Regions from separate parts of the Sphingobium aromaticiconvertens genome, predicted to be linked through region 3. Evidence: riboswitches for the same ligand, from Rfam matches in the RefSeq annotation. Region 3 holds a riboswitch; each other region holds the start of a gene.
The links. Region 3 has a riboswitch for cobalamin ahead of WFR25_RS09950 (cobalamin biosynthesis protein CobG). Riboswitches for the same ligand answer to the same signal wherever they lie in the genome.
Positions count from the first base shown of each region.

Region 1: another riboswitch for cobalamin. It lies ahead of cobW (cobalamin biosynthesis protein CobW); the one in region 3 lies ahead of WFR25_RS09950 (cobalamin biosynthesis protein CobG).
Region 2: another riboswitch for cobalamin. It lies ahead of WFR25_RS03370 (DUF1636 domain-containing protein); the one in region 3 lies ahead of WFR25_RS09950 (cobalamin biosynthesis protein CobG).

Region 1 covers NZ_JBANRJ010000001.1:669,037-672,306, reverse strand. Annotated here, with positions in the region: gene WFR25_RS03410 (TonB-dependent siderophore receptor) at 1-1,402, opposite strand, end outside; cobalamin riboswitch at 1,530-1,773, shown strand; gene cobW (cobalamin biosynthesis protein CobW) at 1,913-2,959, shown strand; gene cobN (cobaltochelatase subunit CobN) at 2,959-3,270, shown strand, end outside.
Region 2 covers NZ_JBANRJ010000001.1:659,700-662,969, forward strand. Annotated here, with positions in the region: gene WFR25_RS03360 (histidine phosphatase family protein) at 1-85, opposite strand, end outside; gene cobT (nicotinate-nucleotide--dimethylbenzimidazole phosphoribosyltransferase) at 82-1,098, opposite strand; gene WFR25_RS03370 (DUF1636 domain-containing protein) at 1,095-1,511, opposite strand; cobalamin riboswitch at 1,701-1,895, opposite strand; gene WFR25_RS03375 (ABC transporter ATP-binding protein) at 1,928-2,707, opposite strand; gene WFR25_RS03380 (FecCD family ABC transporter permease) at 2,701-3,270, opposite strand, start outside.
Region 3 covers NZ_JBANRJ010000001.1:2,079,313-2,082,582, forward strand. Annotated here, with positions in the region: gene WFR25_RS09940 (TonB-dependent receptor domain-containing protein) at 1-355, shown strand, start outside; gene WFR25_RS09945 (energy transducer TonB) at 360-1,094, shown strand; cobalamin riboswitch at 1,171-1,386, shown strand; gene WFR25_RS09950 (cobalamin biosynthesis protein CobG) at 1,640-2,770, shown strand; gene WFR25_RS09955 (precorrin-8X methylmutase) at 2,770-3,270, shown strand, end outside.

The DNA.
Region 1 (3,270 bases), 1.4 Mb from region 3:
TGACGTCATAGCTGGTCGTGCCATCCGACCCGCTGACATAACGCACCCCCGCGCCGAAGCTGAGGCCCGATAGCTGCCCCGCAGCCTTGCCGCTCTTGCCGAAATCATAGGACAGGAAGCTGGAGGCGGCCCATTTGGGCGTGCCCAGCGAACGCGTATCCGTTGTCGTGGGTGTACCGCTGTTGGTGGCGGTCGGCGCGACGGCCTGAGTACCCTGCGTGATGATCGAGTCGGTATAGCTGGCCGCCGCGACGACATCGAAGCCGGGCACAATCTCCCCACGCCCTTCCAGCTCTACGCCGCGTACCCGCACCTCGCCAATCTGGATCTGCGCGGTCGAAGGGATACCAACCGTCCCAGCCTGTGGATGGCCCACCAAAGTATTCTGACGTCGCAAATCATAGGCCGACACAGTGAAAATGGCATTGGTGCCTGCGGGCTGATATTTGAGGCCGCCTTCATATTGCCGACCGGTCACGGGCGTGGCAGGCCTGTTTTCGGTGCTGGACACATAGACCAGACCCGATTGCGGCTCGAAGGATTCAGCATAGCTGAAATAGGGCGAAACCCCGGATTCGAACGCATAGAGCGCGCCCAGACGCATGGTGAACGCCTTTTGCGACAGGCGCGTCACTGGCGCGGCACGCGCAGCGGCAGTCGCGGGATTGAGGTTCAGCGTCGTCTGGTCATACCAGTCCCGACGGCCACTGGCGATCAGTTGCAGCCGCCCGATGCTGATCTGATCCTGGATATACACGCCCGTCTGGTCGCGCTTGCCATAGGTGTTGGTGTAAGCGCTCGACAGTTGCGTCAGGTCGAAACTGGGCAACACCCCGCGATAGACGGGGTTCAGCAGGTTGAGGTTGGGAATGCTGGTCAGGGGGTTGGTGGTCTGGCCGGTATTGAACTGCTGAACATTCTCACCGGTGATCCGCTGATAATCGACCCCTACCAGCAGGTTATGCTGGATGAAGCCCGTGGCGAACTTGGCATTCAAGCTATTGTCCAGCGTCAGCGTGTCGAAATCCTCGTCCGCGCCGCCACCGCCCCGAATGATCGTGGAATAATCGCTGTTACGGTTCGCGCCGATCCCCGTCGTCGCGAAACCCGCGATATAGAGTTGGCGGTATGACAGCTTGCTATTCTGGTAGCGGATGTTCGACCGGACGGTCAGATGCTCATCGAAATCGTGGCGGAAAAAGCCCGCAATCGACTTCGCCTTGTGATTATAGCGTTCATAGCCCGGATCGCCGGTGTTGATGGTGCGTGGCAACCGGCCGATGGAGCTTTCCACTACCGATCCGCGATAGGGCACGCCCGAATAGCCGCCGCCGCTGGGGGCATGCTGATAGGCGGCGACTAAAGTGAAGCTGGTCGCCGGGTCGGGCGCAAAGGTCAGCATCGGGCTGACATGATAGCGTTCGCTGAACGCTCGCTGGCCCGGCGCTTATCGCGGCCCTGCTTGTTGCATTGACCTGCCCGCTCTCTCACTCTACCAAACCGCGTCCGCTGGGCGCCGCAAGGCCTCGGGCGGACATGATCGCGCCGGTGCCCGCAAGGGCTTGAAACGGGAATGCGGTGCGGGTGGTGAGAGCCGCCCAAATCCGCGGCTGTCCCTGCAACTGTGAGCGGTGAGCAAGATGCATATCGTCGATCACCCATGCGGTGGCCGACAGCCACTGGGCCGGACGCTAAATCCTGCGAGGCCTGGGAAGGCCATGGATCGCGCTTTGACCCGCAAGCCAGGAGACCTGCCAGCGCACCGGTCGCTCTTGCCTTGATCCAGGGGATGGTCACGGCACGGTCTTTCTCCGTCTGAGCGACGAAACCCATGCGGCACGGCGCCGCGTCGGGTGCGCGCTCGCACGCCCGACGTCGTTCGCTTGCCCGTAGTCGACGAAGGAAAAGGCGTATGAGCAAGGTTCCCACAACGGTCATCACGGGATTTCTGGGCGCGGGCAAGACCACGCTGATCCGGCATCTGTTGCAAAATGCCAATGGTCGCAGGCTGGCATTGATCGTCAACGAGTTTGGCGATGTCGGCGTCGATGGCGCGTTGTTGCGCGGCTGCAATGACGAAGCCTGCCCGGAGGATAATATCGTCGAGCTGGCCAATGGCTGCATCTGCTGCACGGTCGCCGACGATTTCCTGCCGACGATGCTGACATTGCTCGACCGGCCCAGCCCGCCCGACCATATCATCATCGAGACGTCGGGGCTGGCTCTGCCCAAGCCGCTGGTGAAGGCCTTCCAATGGCCCGACATCCGCACCCGCGCGACGGTGGACGGCGTGATCGCCCTGATCGACGCCGACGCGGTGGCCAATGGTCGCTTTGCCACGGACGAAGCCGCACTGGCGCTCGCCCGCGCCGCCGATCCCGCGCTCGACCATGACAGCCCGCTGGAGGAACTGTACGAAGACCAACTGGCCTGCGCCGACCTCGTCATCCTCAACAAGTCCGATCTGGTCGATGCCGATAGCCTGACCCGGATAGAAGGCGACATAGCCGGCGACACCCGCAGCGGCGTAAAGATCGTGCGCGCTGTGCAGGGCGCGGTTGACGCCAAGATATTGCTCGGCCTGTTCGCGGGGGCGGAAGACGATCTGGACACCCGCCCATCCCATCATGATGCCGACCCGGATCACGACCATGACGACTTTGACAGCTTCGTGGTTCAGGGCGGCGAACTCGGGGAGGTCGACGCCTTGCTGGCGGCGATGACGAAGCTGATCGAACAGCATGACATATTGCGTATCAAGGGCTTCGTCGCCGTCGAAGGCCGCCCCGCACGCCTTGTCATTCAGGCTGTTGGTCCCCGTATCCAGCATTATTTCGACCGCGCCTGGGCACCCGGCGAAGCGCGCGCATCGCAGTTGGTGGTGATCGGCCAGAAGGGTCTGGACCAGCCCGCGATCGACGCCGCGCTTGGCGCGGCATTGGGCACCGTCCCCGCCTGATGCATTTGCTGGCCGCCACGCCGGGAACGATCTCCAATGGTGACGAGGCGATCGACCTCGCCCAGTCGCCGGGGGATATCGTCTTTCTCACCGTGGCGGACAGCGAACTTGCCTGCTTCGCCAAGGCGGTAGCAACGCTGGACAAAGACGCGCCGACCATCCGGCTCGCCAACCTGCTCCAGCTCAAACACCCCTATTCGGTCGACCTCTATGTCCAAAAGGTAATCGCCAACGCCCGTTTCGTGTGCGTCGTGCTGCTGGGCGGCAAGAGCTACTGGCCCTATGGCGTGGATGAGATCGCCCGTGTCGCG
Region 2 (3,270 bases), 1.4 Mb from region 3:
TCGGCCTGCAATCGGTCCGCCCCAGCATGCGCCCGGTGATTTCAGGCGCGCCGTGACGCAGGAGATGGAGCAGGAATCCGGTCATGACGCTCCGGAAATGCCCGCTTCGGCAAAGGTGGCCATGCCTTCATGCGCGGCCAGCGCCGATCGGATCACCGCGACGGCGACTGCCGCGCCGCTGCCCTCACCCAGCCGCATGTCGAGTGCGAGCAGGGGCGCAAGGCCCAGCCGATCCAGCAGGCGGCCGTGGCCCGGCTCGGCCGAACGATGCCCCGCGATGCAATGATCGGTGATGGCCGGGCAGGCTGTAGCGATCGGCGCCAGCGCCGCGCAACTGATGAATCCATCAAGAACCACAGGGATGCGCCGCTGCCGTGCTGTCACGATTGCGCCGGCGATGGCGACAATCTCTCGTCCGCCAAGCCGCCGCAGCGTTTCAAACGGCGTCATGGGCGCGTCGGCATGAAAGGCGATGGCTTGTTCCACCACGACCACTTTTCGCGCGATGCCCTGGCTATCGATACCGGTGCCGGGGCCGACCCAGTCAGCGGCAGATCCACCGAAGGACCGCATGCACAGTGCGGCGGCGGCGGTCGAATTGCCGATTCCCATTTCGCCCACGACCAGCAGGTCGAGTCCGGGTTCCACGACATCCGCGCCCGCCGACAGCGCGGTCAGGCACTCCGCTTCCGTCATGGCGGGTTGGCAGGTGAAGTCCGCCGTGGGCCGATCAAGGTCCAGCGCCACAATCTTCAGGTCAAGATCGACCGCTTTGGCGAGGGCGTTGATCGCGGCGCCGCCCGCTTCGAAATTGCGGACCATCTGCGCGGTGACGTCCGCCGGGAAGGCGCTGACGCCATGGATCGTCACGCCATGATTGCCCGCAAAGATGGCGGCGCGCATGCTGTTCAACACGGGACGCTCGCGGTCCTGCCACCCGGCCAGGAACAGCGCAATGTCCTCTAGCCGTCCCAGCGAGCCAAGTGGCTTGGTGAGTTGGGCCTGTCGCGCCCGTGCGGCCTCCTGTGCGGTGGCATCTACTTTGGGGAGGTCAATCAGCGCAGCCTCGAACGCCGCAATTGTGGGAAAGCCGCTCATTCCTCGACCACAAAGCCCTGGGGTGGCGTGCGGGTGATGAAATGGCCCTTCACGCCCTGCGGCCAATGTGCAAACGGAACGCGGCCATGCTCGCTCGCCGCATAATGGACGGCATAGTCGAGAATGGCGCGGGCGGCCTCTTTGTCAGGCGTGAAGCGGCCCAGCACATAACCGACCTTGGCGGGCGCGCGCAGATGGACGGTGCAAAATTCGGTGCAGGCGAACAGGCATGGCATTTCCTGTACCGTAACGCCGTCATAGCGCGGGTCCGACGCCTTGACCGTCCGAAGCGCAGCAACCAGTTGGGCGCCGCCCCGCGTCCCGCTGTCATTTTCGCGTGCCTCGCCCGAATGGCGACAGGTGTTGCACGCAACGATGGCGGGACCATCTTCGACCGGCTTGAACTTCATCATGCCTTCGACGCGCGCATTGGTGTCGGCAGGAAGGGAGAAATAATAATGTACGGCAACATCAAACGGGCACCCATGACAACGGGCCACGTTCACGAGACATGCCGACGCACGACATGGCCCGCGCATAAGCGGCCCTGACATGTCGCCTGTCGGGTTTACCCCCGTTCGCCCGGAATCCCCTGTCCGCACGAAAGACGACCGCGACGGGCAGGTCTCCTGGCTTGCGGGTCAACACCTGTTCGAACCGCCTTCTCAGGATTGTGACAATCCCAATGGCCTGTGGTCGATGGCTCGCCGCTCACAGTTGCAGGGGCAGCCGGGGTTTTGAACCCCGTTCCCATTTTCATCCCCATTTTCAGGGGAACCTGTCGCGGGCCGACGCTTACTCAGCGCTTCATTGCGCGTCAATCAATCTGTCAATCGGGCAATCTGTCCATCGGGACGATCATGGGCGCGGCGCCAGATGTATCGATGAGGGCGTCGATGCCATAGACCGATCGCAGCCGCTCGGCGGTCAGTACCTCCATCGGCGCGCCGTCGGCGACAAGCGAACCGCCATGCATCAGCAGCAGCCGGTCGCAATAGCGCGCGGCCATCGTCAGGTCATGGAGGACCGCGACCACCAGCGCACCCGCATCCGCCTGCCGCCGCAACAGGGCCATAACATCGATCTGATGGCCCGGATCGAGCGAGGCCAGCGGTTCGTCCACGACCAGAGCGGGCGCTTCGACCGCCAGCGCGCGGGCCAGCAATGCCCTTGCGCGCTCGCCGCCCGAAAGGTCGGTGGCAATGCGGTAGCGCAGATTGGTGACATCCGCGCGATCGAGCGCCCGATCGACAGCGGCCAGATCGTCTGACGCCAGCGACGACATGGGCGCCAGATGCGGCAGTCGTCCCAGCGCGACCAGCCGTTCGACGCTGAGCGGCCAATGCAGCGTCTGCCCCTGTGGAAGATAGGCGACCTTGCGCGCCACGGCGGCGCGGGCCATCTGCGCGACTGGCTTGCTATCGATCAGAGCATTGCCGCTGCTGGCCGGGATCAGGCCCAGCATCACGCGCAACAGGCTGGATTTGCCCGCGCCGTTCGGGCCGATAATGCCGACGAGCCTGCCCGGCTCCAGCGCGGCGCTGACGTCGCGCACGACCTGGCGGCGGCCAAGGCTGACGCTGACCGAATCCAGTTGGATCGTCACCATATCCGCCGCTCCCGCATGAGGTGGAAGAGGAAGACCGGGACGCCCAGAAACGCCGTCATCACGCCAAGTTTCAGTTCGTTGGTCGACGGGATCAGGCGCACGCCTATGTCCGCCAGCGCAAGGAGCGATGCGCCCGCCAGTGCCGAGGGCAGAAGGATCGACGATGGCGCGCGGTCGGTGAGCGGGCGGATCAGATGGGGTACGATCAGGCCGACGAAACCGATCGCGCCCGACACGGCGACCGCGCCTCCCACTCCGATGGCGACGCCCAGCAGCAGGCGTAGCCGCGTGATCCGCAAATCGACGCCCAGCGCCCGCGCGCCATCCTCACCCAGCGTGAGCGCATCAAGCGCATGGCCATCGAACAACAGCAGCGCGATGCCGATGGCGATGCAGGGCAGGGCGATCAGGACATGCTGAAAGGACCGGTTCTCGATCGAACCCAGCAGCCAGGTCATGATCTCCATCGCGGCGAAGGGGTTGGGGGACAGGTTGAGGGCCAGGCTGATCCCGGCCCCGGCCAGGGTCGCGACGGCGATGCCGGCGAGGATCAGGGTCAGCGG
Region 3 (3,270 bases):
CAAGGACCGGGCGACGGGCAATTATCTCAATACCATCCCGGCGAACGATTATCGCCTGACGCTGGGCTATGCCGACGCGGACACCGGCCTGTCGGGTGGCTGGACCGGCGAATTTGCCGAGCGGCAGGACAAGGTCACGACCGGTCCCTTCTCCTCCGCCGGATCTGGTATCGCTACGACGGGCTATAGTGTCCAAAACATATTCCTCTCGTTCAAACCGCGTAGCGGCCCGGCGGAGGGGTTCGAGTTCCGGATCGCAGCAGACAATATCTTCGACAGGCAATATCGCCGCCATCTGTCCTCGCTCGCGGCGGAAGGGCAGACGTTCAAGTTCACCGTGGCGAACACTTTCTGACGCCATGGCTGGGGGACGGCATTCTTTCCGCATCGGCCTTCCGGCGGTGGCTTCGCTGCTGGTGAATGCGCTGTTGATCGCAGCGCTGCTGAACCTTGGCATGGGGCGCAAGGTGGAAAGGGCGGACGAGCCATCGCTGACGGTGATGTCGCTGGCGGTGCTCAAGGGCGCGGAGGAGGGCGCCGAGGAAGCGAAGGCGGCGGTGCAACAGCCGCCTGCGCCACCCGCGCAAGCAGCGCAGGATGCGCCCCCGGCTCCGACTGTTCCCGTGCGTGTACCTGTGCCGGTCGCGCTGCCCTTTACTGCGCCCCGGTTGCAGGCGACGGCGCCCGTCCAGCAGGCGGCAACGGCAAATATTCCCTCTGCCGCCGTGGCGGTATCCGCACCGCCCGCGCCACCCGTGCGGCGGGGAACGGCAGATGGGCTGGACGTGAACGCTCCTGCTGGCACCAGCCATAGCTATGCCGCACGAGTACGGTCGTGGTTGTACGCTCATAAACTCTATCCCCGCCGCGCGCGTATGCGGCGCGAGGAAGGTGTGGTGCGGGTGCGTTTCGTGATCGACCGTGCCGGACTTTTGCTGGAAGGCAATGTCATCGCAAGTTCCGGGCGGACGTCGCTGGATGAAGAGGCCGCCGCGATGATGCAGCGCGCCTCGCCTTTCCCCAAGGCGCCCCGCGACATCGGCGGTGAGCGCATTGAATTCACCGCACCGATTGAGTTCATCCTGCCGGTCTGACGTCTCCTCGAACAGTTGGGCAATTGGCATACTGAATTTTTTGCTCTAGGCGACGTTGCAGGCTGGCTTCGTACCAGTCCGTATTGATCGCGCTGGTGCCCCGATGGGGCTTGAATGGGAATGCGGTGCGGGGGCGACCCCAAATCCGCAGCTGTCCCTGCAACTGTAAGCGGTGAGTGCGATGCACAAGGCTCCTTTCGAGGGGGCCAGCCACTGGACTTCATGTTCGGGAAGGCCGTGCATCCTGCTTTGACCCGCGAGCCAGGAGACCTGCCAGCGCACCGGTCGCTCTTGCCTTGGTCCAGGGGATGGTCACGGCTCGGTACTCCGCGTGAGCGACGATCCTTTGCGGCTGGGGCTGCATCGGTGCGTAATGACGGGCGCTTTTGTCTTGCGCCCGCCCGTCTCGCGCATCGACCGACATGGTGTCGGCAAGCCCCGGTTTTCGTTGCTCGGCGTGGGGTGGAGTGGACAATGCGCGTCGCGTCGAAGCGCTTCATGACCCGTGAGCCAGGCGCGGCGCTCGTCCGTCAGGATCGCCGCGCGTGAGCGGTTATGCCGTCAGCGGATGGTGCCCGACCGCCTGGCGTCCTATGATGGCGGGCGACGGCCTGCTGGTGCGCGTCAGGCCGCGATTGGCGCGGATGACGGGCGAACAGGTGGTGGGCCTGTGCGAAGTGGCTGCGCGTTTTGGCAATGGCCTGATCGATGTCACCAACCGTGCCAACCTGCAAATCCGGGGCTTGCGCGACAGCGCCATGTCCGCCTTGCTGGACAGGCTCGTCGACCTTGATCTGGTGGGTGCCGATCCCATGATGGAGGCGCGGCGCACTATCCTGATCGCACCGGACTGGCGGCGGGGTGATGACAGCGCGCAGGTCGCCAACGGATTGATGGCACGGCTGGCTGCCCTGCCCGAATTGCCTGCGAAGGTCGGGTTTGCCGTCGATGCTGGCACGGCCCCGATATTGGGTGCTGATCCGGCGGATTTTCGGATCGAACGGGGCGAGAGCAGAGGCCTGATCCTGCGCGCAGATGGGCGGGAGTTAGGCGTGCCGGTCGCGGTGAACGAGGCTGCGGACGCAATGGTTGCGCTGGCGCACTGGTTCGTGGAAACCGGCGGCGCGGAGGCGGGCAGGATGTCCCGTCACGCCATACCCTTGCCCGCATGGGCGCAGGGGCATGTTCGTCCGGCGCCCACCCGCCCGGCGATACTGCCGGGGTGTCATGCACTGGGCTGCGTCTATGGCGTTCCCTTTGGCAGCATGGAGGCATCCGCCCTTGCGGCGCTAATGACGGATAGCGGGGCAGAGGCTGCGCGTGTCACGCCATGGCGCACCCTGTTGCTGGAAGGCGCATCGTCGGTCGATGCCCAGGGCTTCGTGACGGACGCCGCCGATCCAGCCCTGCGTGTCGACGCTTGTCCCGGCGCGCCAGCCTGTCCGCAGGCGACGGTGGAAACCCGCGCCCTGGCCATGCGCCTTGCCCCGCATATCGCGGGCCGTCTGCATATGTCGGGCTGCGCGAAGGGCTGCGCCCGTGTCGGTCCTGCCAATGTCACCCTCACCGGATGCGATGGCCTGTTCGATCTGGCGTTCGACGCCCGTGCCGGTGATCCGCCTATCCGGGCAAGCCTGCGAACGGACCAACTGCTTGCCCATTTCGGAGCCGATTGATGCCGCATATCTACGAAACCGATGGCGCGGCAATCTACCGCCAATCCTTTGCGACGATCCGGGCGGAGGCCGATCTGGCGCGCTTCACCGCGGATGAAGAGCGGATAGCGGTCCGCATGATCCACGCCGCCGGGCTGGTGGGCCTCGCCGCCCATATCCGCTTCTCGCCGGACTTCGCGACGGCGGCGGGGGCGGCCATGGCGAATGGCGCGCCGATCCTGTGCGATGCGCGGATGGTGAGCGAGGGGATCACGCGCGCCCGGCTGTCTGCCGACAATGCCATCATCTGCACGCTGCACGATCCCGACGTGCCCGAACGGGCGCGGGCGATGGCTAACACACGGTCGGCGGCGGCGCTGGAACATTGGCGTCCGCATCTCGCTGGAGCGGTGGTGGCAATCGGCAATGCGCCCACGGCCCTGTTCCATCTGCTCAATATGCTGGAAGACCCGGCCTGTCCCCGCCCGGTGGCGATCATTGGCTGCCCCGTCGGCTTTGTC